Regions from separate parts of the Paenibacillus sp. FSL H8-0261 genome, predicted to be linked through region 1. Evidence: riboswitches for the same ligand, from Rfam matches in the RefSeq annotation. Region 1 holds a riboswitch; the other holds the start of a gene.

What was found. Region 1 has a riboswitch for cyclic di-GMP ahead of MHI27_RS21695 (thiamine pyrophosphate-binding protein). Riboswitches for the same ligand answer to the same signal wherever they lie in the genome.
Region 2: linked by a shared signal. The riboswitch ahead of MHI27_RS10215 (DUF6612 family protein) and the one ahead of MHI27_RS21695 (thiamine pyrophosphate-binding protein) in region 1 are both predicted to bind cyclic di-GMP.

The regions. Positions count from the first base shown of each region.
Region 1 covers NZ_CP150297.1:4,859,129-4,867,838, forward strand. The annotation lists gene MHI27_RS21685 (YafY family protein) at 1-876, shown strand, start outside; gene MHI27_RS21690 (methyl-accepting chemotaxis protein) at 999-2,249, shown strand; cyclic di-GMP riboswitch class I at 2,440-2,535, shown strand; gene MHI27_RS21695 (thiamine pyrophosphate-binding protein) at 2,654-4,297, shown strand; gene MHI27_RS21700 (carboxymuconolactone decarboxylase family protein) at 4,308-4,676, shown strand; gene MHI27_RS21705 (hypothetical protein) at 4,716-5,066, shown strand; gene MHI27_RS21710 (3-oxoacyl-[acyl-carrier-protein] synthase III C-terminal domain-containing protein) at 5,118-6,110, shown strand; gene MHI27_RS21715 (DNA-binding protein) at 6,181-6,396, opposite strand; gene glpK (glycerol kinase GlpK) at 6,411-7,904, opposite strand; gene MHI27_RS21725 (ATP-binding protein) at 8,023-8,710, opposite strand, start outside.
Region 2 covers NZ_CP150297.1:2,372,157-2,380,866, forward strand. The annotation lists gene MHI27_RS10190 (RsmB/NOP family class I SAM-dependent RNA methyltransferase) at 1-918, shown strand, start outside; gene MHI27_RS10195 (pseudouridine synthase) at 921-1,685, shown strand; gene MHI27_RS10200 (Cof-type HAD-IIB family hydrolase) at 1,959-2,759, shown strand; gene MHI27_RS10205 (DUF4179 domain-containing protein) at 2,913-4,526, opposite strand; gene MHI27_RS10210 (RNA polymerase sigma factor) at 4,510-5,028, opposite strand; cyclic di-GMP riboswitch class I at 5,233-5,324, shown strand; gene MHI27_RS10215 (DUF6612 family protein) at 5,442-6,290, shown strand; gene MHI27_RS10220 (CapA family protein) at 6,372-7,388, opposite strand; gene MHI27_RS10225 (FprA family A-type flavoprotein) at 7,658-8,710, shown strand, end outside.

The DNA.
Region 1 (8,710 bases):
CTCGAGGTATCAGAACGAACTGTGTTTCGTGATATGGAAGCATTAAGTGCTTCAGGAATACCCATTTTAGCTGAACGTGGTCGTGAAGGAGGTTGGATGCTTACTGAAGGGTACCGAACCTCCCTAACGGGAATGAAGCCACAAGAGATTGGTTCACTGCTTCTGTCCGCTGACGCATCTATAATGAAGGATCTGGGGATACAAGACGACTACTCTTCCGCTCTTCTCAAACTAGAGGCTGCATCCTCACATCGACTTAGTAACCCAGCAAATTACCTAAGCGAGCGTATTCATATTGATGGCGCCAGTTGGCATCCTTCGGATGAGACTTATCCGTTCCTTTCTGTACTGCAGAGAGCACTTTGGGAGGACCGCAAAGTAAAAATCACTTATCTCCGGAGCAACGAGACAACGGTCCGTTTCATTGAACCTCTTGGGTTAGTTGCAAAACGCGGAGTATGGTATGTCGTAGCCAAAAGCAAAGATGAACTACGGACCTTTCGTGTGTCCAGATTAGTTAACGTTGAGGAGACACATGAGTGGTTTAAAAGACCTGATGACTTTGATTTAAAACAGTACTGGGAAGAGTCCACCACGGCCTTTAAAGCAGCACTGCCAAAGTATCAAGTAAAGCTAAGGGTTAGAACCTCTGTCTTAAAAGAATTACAGCGAGAAAGATTCGTCTCTGTCCAATTGATAGAGCCAACTAGCAAAGCAGAGTGGGTAAACGTAGATGCCGAATTTAATACGATCGAGTCGGCCTGCCGGATAATCCTTTCTTTTAGTCCCTCGGTTATTGTACTTTCACCGCAAGAACTTTTAGAGATGGTAAAGTCTGCTATCGCAAAAATTTCCGCTATTTATGAGGATTTTTGACACGAAATCTAAAGAACTACTCCGAAAAGAAGATTTATGTCAGTTCTTACTATAGACCAATCACCTTTAAATCCCATATAATAACACCAATACATAATATTAATAAGGAGGACATTATACCAATGAACTGGATGCATAAACTTCCGTTAAAACAAAGAATTGTTGCCGGATGTTACCTCGTTGCCGCACTATTTGCCATTCCTGTTTTAGTTACTTTTATGATCTTAGGCAACATTATTTTGGGTATTGTTCTAATCGTAGTTCTTGCTGCTCTAACTTTCCCCGTGGCCCGCTTTATCGAGAGAACGCTTACATCTTCATTTGATGACATCGCGAATGTATCTCATAGTATTTCAAAAGGGGATTTTACTAGTAGAGCCGATGAGAACGGCTCTATGGGGGACGTAAGTCGTTCCTTTAATACTATGATTGACAAGCTCAAGAAGATTTTGACAGAAGCATCACAAATCACTCGTCAAGTTATGGATGCAAGCCGTGGAATCGAAGATAAGAATCAGAATTTGAAAATTGTCATGGCACAGGTAGCCTCTTCGTCTAACGAGCTAGCTCTTGGTGCAAATGAAATATCTACGGATATCGCTGAAATGACAGAATCCATTAAAGATATTGAGAATAAAGTATCCAATTATACGAACTCAACGAAAGAAATGAACAGACGTTCAATACATACATTAGAACTAGTTGAACAAGGACGGCAGTCCGTTGATACTCAAGCTGAAGGCATGCGCAAAAACATCCAGGCTACTCAAAAAGTAGCTGATACTATCGAAGCCCTGTCTCATAATGCTCGCGGAATTACGATGATTACAAAAACCATCACAGAGATCGCTGAACAGACCAACCTCTTATCGCTGAATGCCTCCATCGAAGCAGCACGCGCCGGGGAGCATGGTCGAGGATTTGCTGTAGTCGCACAGGAGGTTCGTAAACTTGCCGAAGAATCAACGGCTTCAACGAAGGAAGTCTTTGGCTTAGTTCGGAGCATCGAAACTGATATCAAACAAGCGATTGACAATATCGCTATCAACGAAGAAGTCGTACAGGTACAGAATGAGATGATCACTCAATCTGCTCATATCTTTGCTCAAATTGTGCAAAGTGTGCAGTATATTACCGAGCAAATCTCTTCCTTCTCTGCTGAAAGTGATCTGATGTTGGAAAGTGCCTTGAAAATCTCAAGTGCAATAGAGAATATCTCTGCAATCACACAGCAAACCGCTGCCGGCACCGAGGAAGTATCCGCCGCTATGAATGAACAAATTAATGCCCTGCAGTCCGTCGCTGAAGAAACTGAGAAAATGACACAGGCTGTGTTTAATCTACAGAAGACTATCCATATTTTCAAGTTTTAAGTCACTTGCAAATCATATAAACAAGTCCAAAAACTCCTCCTAAGTTTTGACTTAGGGGGAGTTTTTTTATATCTATTATTTCATAGGTTGGACAAGACTTTCGTCAAAATTCGAGTTAATTTGCGAAAATATATTGACAAAGGTACTCTAGGAATATATTGTAAAGGAAAATTCTTCTTATAAATTTTAAAATTAATATTGGCAAAATCTTCGAAAGAGGATGACGCAAAACCATGGATCTACAGCCTCATTTTTAATCAGAGGCCATGACTGCCAGGTTGCAGAAAACCAAGACGACTGAACTATTGTTCAGTCTCTATGGCGATTTATGCCACCAACCTGTGCCCTAATTCAGAGCACAGGTTTTCTAATGTTTGATTTTAAAATAACAATCAACTTGTGAGGTGTATTTTTTGAAGACAGTCGCAGATTACATGTCGGAAGCACTACGGAACCTAGGTGTTACCCATTCCTTTGGTATTATTGGGAAATCCATTTGTCCTATTGTTCTTAAAATGGTAGATTACGGTATTGAATTTATTCCTGGGAGACATGAGTCCAGTTCCGGCTTCGAAGCAGCCGGGTATGCGCTTAAAACTGGAAAACTAGGTGTAGCTTTTGGTACTTCAGGTCCTGGTGGAACAAACCTATTAACTGCAGCAGCACATGCTAAGGCTAACAACCTACCTGTCCTATTTATTACTGGCCATCAATCTATTAAAGAGCTTGGAATTCCCCAATGTCAGGACTCTACCTCTTTTCTAGCTGATTTAGCTGATATGTTTAGACCTGCCACCTTATATAGCAAGCTTATTGAACGTGGAGATCACTTTAACACAATCTTTAATCATGCCATATCCATTGCTTTGAGCGGTAATCGTGGTCCAGTTCACCTTTGTATTCCTTTTGATGTACAAACGGAATTGCTAGAGGAATGTAATATTGTAATCCCTGAACGCGAATCACTGGTTAGCCATGCTAATATCGACCGTGTACTTGATGCTATAAATAACTCTAAGAATCCAATAATTATCGCAGGTAAGGGCGTTAACCGCTCAGGAGCACATAGTGAGCTAATTCAATTAGCGGAAACATTTAATATTCCTGTAGTTACATCTCCAGGTGGTAAAGGGGCTATAGCTTGGGATCATTCACTCTATCACGGTCCAATTGGAGTAGGCGGTTGTACCCATGGGGATGACTTGCTGAATCAAAGTGATCTATTTATCGTTCTCGGGTCACGTTTAAGTGATATGACTATTTGTAATCTTAAAAGGGAAAATCATCCTGCAACATTAATTCAGTTTGATAGCGATCCGACTTTTGTCGGAAAAATATTGTTCTCTAAAACGATTCCAGTGACTGGAGATCTACGCGACAATCTAGTTTACTATCTCAATAATATTGACACGAACAACATCACAAAACGCGAAGCACCGACAAATTCCGATTATACCGAAGAGCCTCCGATTTTACCAAACCTTTCACTTGCATCGGTCTTGAGTACGATGAGTGATTTGATTCCTTATAACAGCACAGTCTTTGTTGATGATGGAAGTCACGGTTTCCATGCTGCGAAATGGTACAAGGTTAAGAAACCGGGCAGTTTTGTTTTCGATGCTTACTTTGCTTGTATGGGTAATTCCATCGGAATGGCGATTGGTGCAAAGGTTGCTGCTCCAGAAGAAACGATCTTCTGCATTACAGGAGATGGCTGCTTTATGATGCTAGGCGCAGAGATTAACGCTGCTGTCTGCAAGGATATTCCTGTCATATTCATTGTTGTGAATAATAAACAGCTAGATATGGCTCTAAAAGGTATGGAAAAAACTACAGGACGTATTGACGGAACTATCTACGAAGTCCCTATGGATGCTGTGAAATTCGCAGAATCACTAGGCGCTAAGGGTTACAAATGTGAGACAGCGGAGGAGTTCGAAACAGCCATCAAGGACGCTGTTGCCATCAACCGTGTTGCCGTCATTGAACTGCTAACAGACCGTGATGAGGTCCCTCCGACTGCTCACCGTACTTTGAACCTAAATTAGGAGGTCACTTATGAAAGACAATGTAAACAGTGGTCTGAACCACTTCACGAATCTCTCTGGAGACTACGGAGCTAAAGCACTGGCTCCGATTAAAGAACATTTCCCCGATTTGGCTGAATTTATTATGGGGAATGCCTACGGCGATATTTTTCAACGCAACACAATCGAAGCTGACTGGAAGGAAATCGCAGTTATCTCTGCCCTGATTTCGATGGGTCAGTTTGATCAATTGGGTGTTCATTATGTCATGGCTCTTCGTGTGGGAGTTACTGTAGAACAACTCAAAGGTATTCTATTACACTTAGTACCCGCTATAGGGGCACCTAGAATCATCACCGCTTTTAATATTCTTCTCGAAACGATTGAAGAAATAAAGTAACTATTTTCAGTAAATTAAAATATCGGGAGAGATGTTAACGTGGGACAGTTTATTTTAAAGACAGACACTACTAAAAAAGTGATCAATATTGAGCTGGAAGGAACATTTTCTGAAGAAGATGGTCTGAAATCTATCCAAGCTTATCAACAAACTATTAATCCTATCACTCCAGCAGACTATGAATTACAAATCGACTGCAGAAAGCTAAACGTAACTGCACCTGATGTTGTACCTCTTTTGGAAGGTTGCTTCGTAATGTTTAAGAATGATGGATTTGTAAAAGTAAATCTAACCCTTGAGAATAACCCAATTCTTAAAATGCAGCTTGCTCGTCTGGGTCGTAAAGCAGGACTAGATAACATCGAGATCATTTCCACCGTTACAGCTTAATTCTTCTTATAACTAAAAAAACTATAGAGTTTTTCAGGAGGATTCATTCATATGACCGGAATTCGTATTCAAGACATTGATATCTATCATCCTAGTAATAAAGTTGGTAACGACTTTTTTATTAAGCATTTTGACGAAAAGGGTATTGATATCCGAGGTCTACTGACCACTTTAGGTCGTGATACGCGCTATAGCATTAAGAATGAGGAAGAAAATTCTCTTACGATGGCTTTTGAGGCTGCCAGTAATGTGTTGGATAAAAATGGTCTCACTGGCGCTGATATCGATCTTATTGCCTATGCAAGTCAAACTCCTGAATATATCTTTCCTACTAACTCTTTAATGATTCACCGTTTAATTAACGGCGCATCCCATACAATTTGTATAGATAGCAACGCTAACTGTGCAGGTATGACTGCTTCCGTAGAACAGGTGAGCCGTCAAATGCAAGCCAATCCTAGAATTAAACGTGCTTTGGTCATCGGATCCGATTATGTAGCACCTCATGCAGATAAGAATGATCCAGTCTATTATGCTAACTTCGGTGATGCAGCTGCGGCAGTCCTTCTTGTGCGCGATGATAATGCGGTAGGCTTCATTGATTCTGTCTATCAAACAGACACATGCGTTTATGGCAACTCCATGTTCCCGGCTGAAGGCTTGGCTAATCTGGGTAGAAAAGGCGTAGCGGCTGGAGAATTCAATGTGAAGTTCATTCCATTTGATGATTCCATTTGCGTAGATGCTGCTTCTGAATCGATTCGCACGCTTCTATCTGATAACAACATAGCGCCTGAATCTATTAAAGCGGCCTGTTTCTCACAGCTTTCACTGCCTAATATCGTTGGTGTTTGTGAAAAAGTGGGTATTGATCGTGAGGTTGCGGTTTACATAGGTGATGAATTCGGGTACACCTCAACCAGTAGCCCGTTTATCGCTCTACACAAAGCTATTACTACAGGAAAGATCGAACGCGGAGATAAAGTTCTGTTCTGGACAGTGGGCGCTGGATGGCAAAACGTTGCATTTGTTATTGAATATTAAGCGTTACAACCTAAAAAGCGGCAGGCCAAGGATTATCCTTAGCTTGCCGCTTTTTAGGTTGATCTGTTCTTTAGGACTCGCTGGCAAAGGATAACCCCTTTTCAGTGAGCGCACGCCGTAGTACATCAATCCCTTTTGGTCCCATCCCATGGAGCTGCAGAAGCTCTGACTCAGTGAGCTTACTGATTTGGTGAATCTGTGTATACCCAGCACCATGAAGTGCTCGAAGTGCAGGCTTAGATAGTCCACTCGGTAGATCAGATTCTGTTCCATTAAACATAGACATATGCATCTCCCTGATCACTGATATCTTTCATGTTTTTCCCAGCCCATGGTACGCGCTACAGCGTCTTTCCAGGCGTTGTAACGTCGTTCACGCTCATCTATACCCATTACAGGCGAAAAGACCCTCTCAGCTTTGTTAAAGCTTTCTAGCTGCTCTCTTGTCCAAACTCCTGAGGTTAATCCAGCCAGAAGTGCTGCTCCCAGCGCAGTCGTCTCCGCATATGTAGTTCGAGTAACTTCACTACCGAGGATATCAGACTGAAACTGCATCAGCAAATCATTACGAACCGCTCCACCATCTACACGAAGTCCGGTCAATGGCATGCCTGCATCTTTTTCCATCGCCCCAATTACATCTCTAGACTGAAATGCTAATGACTCTAACGTTGCTCTTACCAAATGCCCCGAGGTGGTTCCTCTAGTTAGACCGAAGACTGCTCCACGTGCATACATATCCCAATAAGGGGCACCTAGTCCAGTAAAAGCAGGTACGACGACAACCCCTTCACTGTCCTCTACTTCCCGCGCTTTGTCTTCCGAGCCTGCCGGCTCCGTTATGAGTCCTAACCCCTCCTGAAGCCATTGTACAGCCGCTCCGGCTACAAACACACTGCCCTCGAGTGCATAATAGAGCTCATCCCCCATTCCCCAAGCTACAGTGGTCAACAACCCATGACTGGAGACTACAGCTTCTGTACCTGTATTCATCAGAATAAAGCATCCAGTTCCATATGTGTTTTTGGCACTGCCGGGTTCAAGACAAGTATGTCCAAACAAAGCAGCTTGTTGATCCCCCAATACAGAGTGAATAGGTATTTCTGTCCCGAACCACTGCGCGTCTGCTGCTCCAAATTCACTACCGGACATCCTCACTTCTGGCAGGATGGAGCGTGGTACACGAAGCTCCTCCATTAGCTCTTCGTCCCAGCAGCGCTCATGTAGATTATATAGCATCGTACGCGATGCATTAGTTACATCAGTAGCATGTACAGCCCCGCCAGTAAGCTTCCAGATTAGCCAGCTGTCTACTGTCCCAGCTAGTAGCTCGCCATTATTCGCCCGCTCTCGTGCGCCTTCTACATGATCAAGAATCCAGGAGAATTTTGTTGCAGAAAAATAAGCATCCACAACGAGTCCCGTCTTGCTAGCAATGAGTCCCTCTAACCCCTTACTCTTGATCTCTTCACACAGCTCTGCAGTACGTCTGTCCTGCCACACAATCGCAGGATAAATCGGCTTGCCTGTTGCTCTATCCCAGATCAGGGCCGTTTCCCTCTGATTTGTAATTCCAATGGAATATACTTCCAGAGGTGTTATCCCGCCCTGAGTAATCGCATCTCTTGCAGCTGCAAGCTGTGACGCCCAAATTTGCTCTGGGTCATGCTCCACCCAGCCAGGGTGTGGGAAAGATTGTTCAACCTCATATTGCCCTTGTGAGACGATTCTAGCGTCCTCATCGAACACTATGGCTCGTGAACTGGTAGTCCCTTGGTCTAAAGATAAAATCATTTGATGGCCTCCCAAGCATAAACAATGAGATATGTTCCACGATGAACAAGATTAATGTGTTTGTTTCAACAAAAAGCACCTCTGCTGTCAGAGGCGCTATCACACATTGTGTTTGGAATTACTGTTTTTCGACAGGAAGTCTTAGGGTAAAGGTTGTACTTTCGCCCAACTTACTGGAAGCTGAAATGGTTCCGTGATGCGACTCAACAATATTTTTAACAATCGCAAGCCCGAGTCCCGTTCCACCTGATTCTCCCCGTACACGTGCCTTATCGGCTTTGTAGAAACGATCAAATATATAAGGCAGATCTTCCTGCGGAATGCCGACGCCTTCATCCTGAATTTTAATTTCAAAATAGCGACGCCCTTCTAAGACACAAGTTCCTGTATGAACTGTGATCTTCTTGCCACCCTGCGTATGACGAAAAGCATTATCGAGCAAATTGGTTAAGACTTGCTCAAGCTTATCTTCATCCGCTGCCTTAAGAACAAGGACATCGCTCTCTTTATTTAGCTGCAGATGAATATCACGCTCTTTCGCACGTACGGAAAATTTGCGATACACTCGTTCCAGCAGTTCGTTCACATCTACTTCTGCCTTCAACATATCCGTATGTCCAGCTTCCATTCGCGCAAGGTCGAGCAGATCCTTTACAAGACGTCCCATACGGAGCGATTCATCATGAATGACCTGAATCAGTTCACTGCTTTCCTCTGGTGAAGATGCCATGCCGTCAAGTAAAGCCTCACTATAACCTTGCATCATCGATAATGGCGTCCGAATCTCATGAGAGACGTTTGCCACG
Region 2 (8,710 bases), 2.5 Mb from region 1:
CCTGCCAAATATGCTTCCATGCAGCGGGATATTTTACGTTCTGCTGCAACAGCATTGGCACCGGGAGGTACACTTGTCTATTCCACCTGTACCTTTGCTACAGAAGAAAATGAGGAAATTATAGCGGAGTTTATTTCTGAACATCCACAGTTCTCAGTGGTAGCGGTAGGAGGTACAGGCTCATTCGCTCCTGGCTTCGGAGAACTCTCAGGTACAGCAAGACTGTGGCCGCATAAGGTGAAAGGCGAAGGACATTTCATGGCTGTATTGCAACATGGGGGAACTAAGCGCTCAATGGAGGAACGTGATCACTTAGAGGTCAAGTTAAACGAATCTGCAAGAGCAAGAACTACTACTCCAAAAAGTGCAGCACACGTTAAATCATCCAATAAATCAGAAGGAAGACGGGGCAAAGAAGGGAAACCCTCTCACAAACCTACTGGTGGCGCTGACCGTGGTCGGCAAGTTTCAGGTGACGAGCAAGCTTTGACTGCGTATGGAAATTTTGTGCGAGATCAGCTTGGTTGGGAACCGCAAGGATATCCGGTTCTGTTCGGTGACCATCTGTACATTTCTCCACTTCCTAAGGAAAGACTAAATGGATTAAAGACGATCCGCCCGGGATGGTATGTAGGACAAATCCGTAACGGAAGATTTATTCCAGGGCATCCAATGGCTACAGCTTTGCATCCGGAAGAAAGCTGCCGGAGTGTCTCACTCTCCAGTACGAATAATGAAGCTATTTCCTATCTTAAAGGAGAGACGTTGTCGATTTCTCAAGAACGTCTCTCTATTAGAATAGGAAGTGCCCAAAAGGGATACGTTCTGGTCTGCATTGATGGCTACAGCGCAGGCTGGGGTAAGTGGCAGGATGGCATACTCAAGAACGAATATCCCGCAGGCTGGAGGTGGATGTAGCAATGAGCCAATCAGGTAAGCCCGCCAAAAAACAACGATTAGATAAAGTGTTGTCCCATATTGGAGTGGGGTCGCGCAGTGATATCCGTAAACAAGCTAAACAAGGCTTAATATTGGTGAACGGGACCGTGGTAAAAGATAGTGGGTTCCATGTGGATCCTTATGCCGATAAAATAGAGGTAGGGGGAGAGGGTGTTACCTACCGTGAATTCATATATCTTATGATGAACAAACCCCCGGGTGTCCTGTCAGCTACGGAGGACAAGTGGGATCGGACGGTTTTGGATCTTTTAAAGCACGAATATGCACAGTTTGAACCGTTTCCTGTAGGAAGGCTAGATAAGGATACTGTGGGACTGCTGCTGATCACTAATGATGGAAAGCTTGCCCATGAATTGCTGTCGCCACGTAAGCATGTCCCGAAAACGTACGAGGCAACCATCGAGGGCGATGTAGACGCGGATGATGTCGCGGCTTTTGCAGCAGGGGTGGAGCTGGAAGATGGCTACGTTACTTTACCTGCACACTTAACCATTCTTGGAAGAGAGCGCGGCAGCAAAGTGATTTCCCATATTTCACTTATCATCACTGAGGGGAAATTTCATCAGGTGAAGCGTATGTTTCAGGCGGTAGGCAAAAAAGTCACTTTTCTGAAACGTGTATCTATGGGAGAATTGAAGCTGGATGAAAGTCTGCCGCTTGGAGCTTGTCGGGAACTGACGTTAGAGGAACTGGCACTCTTAGGCGCAGATGGGTCAGAAGGATAGTAGAGAAAATGATATATAAATTGATATATATATATTGAATTTGGAAACTTGGGATAAGAGAAGGGAGAGACGGAGGGGAATTTTGGAACTGTAAGAGCGATAGCGACCGCCTTTGTTTCCGGATTTCATCCGCTTTTAAACGGTATAAATTAAGAAATCTGGAAACAACAGCGGCTGGAAGTCCAAACATTCACCATAGTTGCGACTGACACTTAACACAAAAAGCCTCAAGTTCAATTATATATAGAAAAAGAAAGACAAGGATGGTGGAGTATGAGATACAAACTGATTGCACTAGATGTGGACGGTACGCTATTAAATGATGATCACCACTTAAGCTCTGAGAATAAGGAAGCTATTGCTGAGGTTACACGTCTTGGCGGTCAAATCGTATTGTGTACGGGACGCAGTCCACAGAACTCGATTCCTTTCATGGAGGAAATGGGGCTGACTGGTTACGTGCTTGGTCACAATGGAGCAGCGACGGTACGAGTGGAAGATCGAGAAGTGCTGCACCAATATGGTATGGATGCACGTGGTCTTGACCCCTATATTGACTATTGCCGTAAGCACAATATTCATTATGATGTGAATACTGCTTTTGATATGTATGTTGATAATGTAGAGAATCTGACTAAAGAAGCTAATTATATGTATGAGCACTTCCGTATTGTGCCAGCGACGCTGCCCGCATGGGAAGATTTCCGTGAACCGGTTGTTAAGTTTACTGTATTTACACAGCCAGAAATCCTTGACGAAGCTGAACGTGAATGGCGTACTTGGGCTCCTGAGTACAATATTTTGCGGAGTGGTGAATTTTTCGTTGATTTGATGCATCCCGAATCTTCTAAGGGAAACGCATTAAGAAATCTCGCTGTGAAGTTGGGAATTCCGCAAGAAGAAGTCCTCTCAATCGGTAATTATTTTAATGATATTTCTATGCTTACCTATGCGGGGATGGGCGTGGCGATGGATAATTCTCCTGTAGAGGTAAAAGCGGCAGCGAATGCTGTTACGGGTTCGAACAATGAGCATGGTGTGCGTGATGCGCTGGTTAAATATTGTTTATCCTAATAATGGAAAGCATAAGGCGGACTTGAGTCCGTTCTATGCTTTTTTTGTTATGAAGGAAATAAAAGAGATACATAACAGAATTGATTCTATCCAAAAAATAACCCGCCCTTAGGATTAACTAAAAAGGGCGGGACAATAGATTAACTTCCTGTATTAAAGTTTAATTTCCTCGTTCCGGCTAGGAGCGCTATATTTATAGATACCAGGGTTCAGTTCGATTTTTTCGTCGAAAGGAATATCTTTGTAGCTATCAATATTAGTTCCTGTAGATATCATGCCCTTAGGTGTAATTTCAGGCACCACTTCTTTGCCATTAATCCGTAACGTAGTTTGGTTAACGCTTTTGAAGTGAGGAGATTTGGATGATGATTCAACAATCAAATTTTCGCCTTCAGTATAGTACGTGAATTCAATGTCTAATCCATCGACATCAAGTGAAGTGAACTGTTTTTCTTCTTTAGGTTTGTTTATTGTGATCCAATTCTTACTGGTATCACGTTTCTCAATGACAGCATCCTTTAATATAAGTTTCATTGGAACATCGGACCAGTTGTTATACCATTCCGGAGATTCAAATTGAAATAAATGCTGGTAGCTTTCGGAATGATCTCCTTTCAAATTCCAACCCCCAGTGATTGTTTTATCACCTATAACCAACTGAGCGGTATTATAGTGGACAATTCCTTTTTTAAGCGAATCATTTTCATCTATTAGAATTTGGATATCCAAAGGGGTAACCACTAGCTGATCTAAGGTTATACCGGTCTTTTCTTGAAATTCAGGACTGTTATACAGTTTCTTAGTGTAAATCGCCTCACTTGCTTTTTGTCCATCTGCTTTAAAATCGAACTTCCATGTACCTGAAATACGTTTCGCTTCTTCAATGTAACTAAAATGAAGACTAGCTTCCTTCCAATCTGATTCAGTTATATTGAAAACCTGTTCAATAAATAAATCCGATCCTTCGTTAGGCATGATGGTTGGAATTGCCTCATTCTCTTGACCTGCAGTACTAACTACCAAATGTGGATTACCCCGTCCTAAGTCAGATGGTGATGCAGCGACTTTGTAACGGATAATGGTTTGATTGGAAACATGTCGAACGGATTCGATTTGAATGCTTGGATATTGCTTAACTCCAGTATCGATTGTATCCCCTGCTTGATGATTAGATTGTAAGGGAATATTCTGATTACGGTAAAAAATGAGATTCCGTGCTTCAAACTTGTAGTCCTTTTTATCATCCTTTAATGTATCAGGTGTCTCATATACTCCAATGAGTTTCTGGCTTTCAGGATCGTATTCTAAATAACCGTATACCTTTGCCTTGGCACCGGATTCACTAGTCATGGTGTTTTCCTCTGTAGCAAATCCAGTATATTGGGATAGATCAGATTTAGTATCAAGTGATAACAGCATTTTCATTTTTTCTCCGTCAGTTACAACACCGTTCAAATTCATTGTTACTCCTGAACTGGAAGCTTGAAGATTATACTGTTGACCGATGCCGTTATTTAATGCATTGCTCACACTTCGCCCACCAATTTTATCCCAATTAATCGTCATACTAGCGAATACAGGAATGGCGACAAGTAAGAGGCAAGAGAAGACGATGCTGATAGGAACAACCTTTTTATTAGGCCTAGGAGTATTCTGGGAGGCATTCAGATTTCTTTGACGTTTATATGCTTCTTGTTCAATGGTAGTCCACATCAAATCATAATCCGGTCGGGGAATATGTCTATCTTTTTCAATATACAGATTCATTACTACTCAGCTCCTTTAGTTGAGTTCCACCCATTCTATTTAGTATTTTAAGTCCCTTGTTCAGTCTGGATTTTACAGTTCCTTCGGGTATGCTCATAACTTTAGAGATCTCGGGTACAGTCAATTCGTTTATAAAACGAAGGACTACTACCATTCTGATTTTGTCGGGAAGCTGACTGTATAACCCTTGTAATTCTTTTTTAGTTTCCTGTCGATCCAACCGTTTTTCTACAGGGTTTGATTCCTCAGACCTGGATAGTAAATAATTACGTACTTCTTTCATCCACCCCGTCTTACGCCTTTTAATCACACTGTGGCACTCATTCGAAGCAATTCGTAAAATCCAAGATTTCAAGTTTCTTACCTTAGACTTATCCGCTAAGATAACCTTTACAAATACCTCTTGGCAAATATCCTCTGCATCTGCCTGATTTTTCATTAAGTAGTAACAAAAATAATATACTTGTTCTTTATAGAGCTCGAAAATTTCTCGGTCACACATTTTGCTGCACCCCCTGTCTTTGCTGTTCTCATTAATAAGACTTATAAGCGTATGTAATCGTTCATTTTTCATTTTGAGTGAAGTATTTCTTCTGAGCATCATAGCGAATTTGAATGGAAGATAAGTCGTTTACAGGTAATTATAACCATGATAAAATTAGCGGTGGGACATGCGTCCGTAAGCTAATTAAAACTAATTGAATGTCCGCGTTAAAGGTAAAATCATCGAAAGATGATGACACAAAGCCATGGGTCTAAAGCCTTTCTACAGAAGGAAATGATCGCCAGGCCGCCATAGGGATGTCTTATGAAGCATAAAGGATAGCTCTAAGAATATGTAGTCTATTTTGAGCTCTTTTATTATTTCGATCTATACGGCGTTACATTATCGCAAGGGGCTGAAAGGGGAAGTACATGAAAAGTTTTTTCAAAACAATAGGCACTAGTTTGGCAGTAGGTGCTTTATTGCTGTCCGGAACGATCGGATGGATGTCTAATCCTGAAGTCGTGTCTGCAGCTACCACAACAGCAGTAACCGCGGATCAAATGATTAGCAAAGTAACGGCGGCCTCTAAAGCAATAAAGAATTTTCACTTAGATGTGATCAAAAAACAGGATATTCAGAGCGGTGGGGTACGTATCAGCAACACTAACACACTGAAGCTGGATATTAATCGACTGCCGAATTTTGCTGCAGCTGGCACCGTTGATAGTAGTCTTTTAGAAACATCGTACAGTCTATATGCCAATGACAAGGAGTTTTACTATCTTGTAGACGGAAGTGAACTGATCGATGAATCTGAAGATGAAGGTTACGACGATGACGGCGAGCCAATCGATCCCGATGCACAGTATTGGATTGCACTGGAGAAGATGGAGTGGGATTCTTTTTACTCCAAAGGTCAATACGATCCTGTTTCCATGCTTGATTCGGTTAAAAATTATAAAAAATCTATGAAAGTCAGCACTGCTGGCGCACAGACTGTCCTGCAGTTCACGGTAACTGATCCGACAGCAGCTAAGGGAATAATCAAACTCTATGACCAGGAGAACCTCTGGGATGGAGAGACTGTTCAACCTAAAAGCGTAACTTGGAAATTATTCGTCAATACTAAGACCTGGCAAACGGAAAAGCTGACAGTCGATCTGAGTTATGTACTGACAAGTGACGGAGAAAAAGATACATACAACACGAAAATCGAAGCTAAATATTCCAAGAATAACAAAGGTACAACCATTGTAAAACCGGCCGAACTAGAATAATAAGGTCGATTTCATATTGAGCAAAAAGCGCTGTTCTACAGAACAGCGCTTTTTGCTGTATTCTCTATTTTAATAACGTTTCTATTCCTTCTTTAAGATTGTTGTCGTATGTTTCAACATTCGATTCATGAGATTTCGCCGCTCTGTTTTTATGTCGGTGGCGCTTCTCTTTAATGCGTCGCGGATGGGGATGATCTCTGTAATTTTCCTGCCGCTTTTTATTCTTCGATCTACACAAGTCGGGATGTAACCTACGTTAGTTATACTCGTGTTTCCTTTTTCATCCTTCTTTATTTTAAGCGTAAGTATGATACCGCTTTGTGTATAAGGAATATTCATTAATTTAGTAGAAACAAAATTCCCCAATGAGTAAATAACGAATTGTTTTTTTCCCCGAAGCGCTAACGGTTGAAGAACATGTGGGTGAGACCCCAGTATGATGTCGGCGCCATTTTTAAAGAAGAGATTGACCAGCTCTTTTTGCCTCTTGTTTGGAGTGTAACGATATTCGCTTCCGAAATGCAGATAAAGCAAGACTAGATCGACTTTCTTTTTTAAATCTCGAATCTCCCGAATGATCTTGGGCGTAGATATCCGATTAACCAGCCATGGCTTACTCACTGGTACAGGAATTCGGTTAGTTCCTGCTGTGTAGGAGAGGATGCCAATCGTAATTCCTTTGACGTTTTTAATAAGCGTTCTCTTGGATTCTTCTAATGATTTAGCTGTTCCCGTGTGGTCGATTCCATTACGGTCCAGAACTCGTAACGTCCGAACCAGACCCGGGGCACCATAATCCATGCAATGATTGTTGGCCGTTACTAATACGTCGAATCCGGCTTCCTTAAGTGCAGGGGCCAGTTCGTCTGGACATTTGAATATCGGACCGCCTGATCGTGGGCTTTTCCGGCATTCGGGGCCACTTCCAGCAAAGGTGGTTTCGAGATTGCCAATCGTCAAATCAGCCTGTTTCAGATAAGGAGCTACTTTTGCAAACAGGGGGCTGAACGAATAGGTTCCATCAGGCTGTTTAGCATCCGAAATAATATAACGTTTGACCATTAGATCTCCCACAGCAGCTATTTGTATTTCAGTCATGGATATCCACCTTTTTATTATTTTCATTAGGATATGGCATAAAGTTGTTATGGGTTATTCTTTCTTTAAGGCGAAGTGCAAACATTTGTGTGGCTTTTTATTTAAAATGTGACCCAACGCATAATCACTTTATTTAGATCGTCTAAATTAAAGGTATTCATTTTTTTCAAACTTTCATAATTTGATTCAAATCCTCTTTTTTGTTTGGCAGCCATAATAAAATATGGTTGTTGATAAACATTATCAATCAAACATTGGAGGTTATAGAAATGAGTACACAATTCAAGAAAATCGCCGAGGATATTTACTGGATAGGCAAAATTGATAACCGTCATGTTCCTTTTCATCGCCTGATTCTAGAAAAAGGAACTACCTATAATTCCTACTTATTAAAAACAGGTAAGCCGACTGTCATTGATACCGTAGATATGGAATTCGGACGTGAATATGCCGAGTGCCTGGGTGAAATGATTGATCTTCTAGATATTCATTACATTGTCATTAACCATACAGAGCCTGATCACTCTGGTGGACTGGCAGCTCTCGCTGCCAAGGCTGCAAACGCCACGATCGTATGCACCGAGATTGCTGTTCCAGAATTGCAGGAAATGTACAAGCTTCATAGCCGGAACTTCCTGGTGGTGAAAGATGGAGACAAGCTGGATATTGGTGGGAAAACGCTGCTGTTTAAAGAAACACCGTATCTCCATACCGCAGAAACGATGATCACCTATTGTATCGAAGATCAAATCTTATTTCCTTGTGATATTTTCAGCACGCATGTTGCGGTGGAGAATCTATTCAGCGATGAAGCCGGGTTTGATATTACGGAAGATTTCCAGGGCTATTACGCAGCAATTATTCATCCTCACAGAAGATATGTAAGAACACTGTTAGAGGCTGTTAAGGATCTTGAGATCCGGATGATCGCTCCTTCCCATGGGTTTGTGATTCGGAAGGACATACGTAAATATATCGGGATGTACGCCACGTTGAGCCGTGAAACGACGCAAGGAAAAAAGGCAACGATCGTATATACCACCATCAAGAACAGTACTAAGAAGATGGCCAAAATCTTACAGGATTGCTTGCAGGAAAATAATATAGAGACAGAGGTCTGGGATGCAGATAAAAGTAGTGCCACCGATATTCTGAACAGTATAACGTCAGCTGACGCGGTCTTTATTGGCAGCTCCACTAAATACGCGGACATGATTGGGAACCTGGAGAACATTCTGAAAGAATTGCACAATATGAATCTGGAAGGTAAACTTGCTGCAGCCTTTGGCTCCTACGGCTGGAGTGGTGAAGCCATTGAAGTC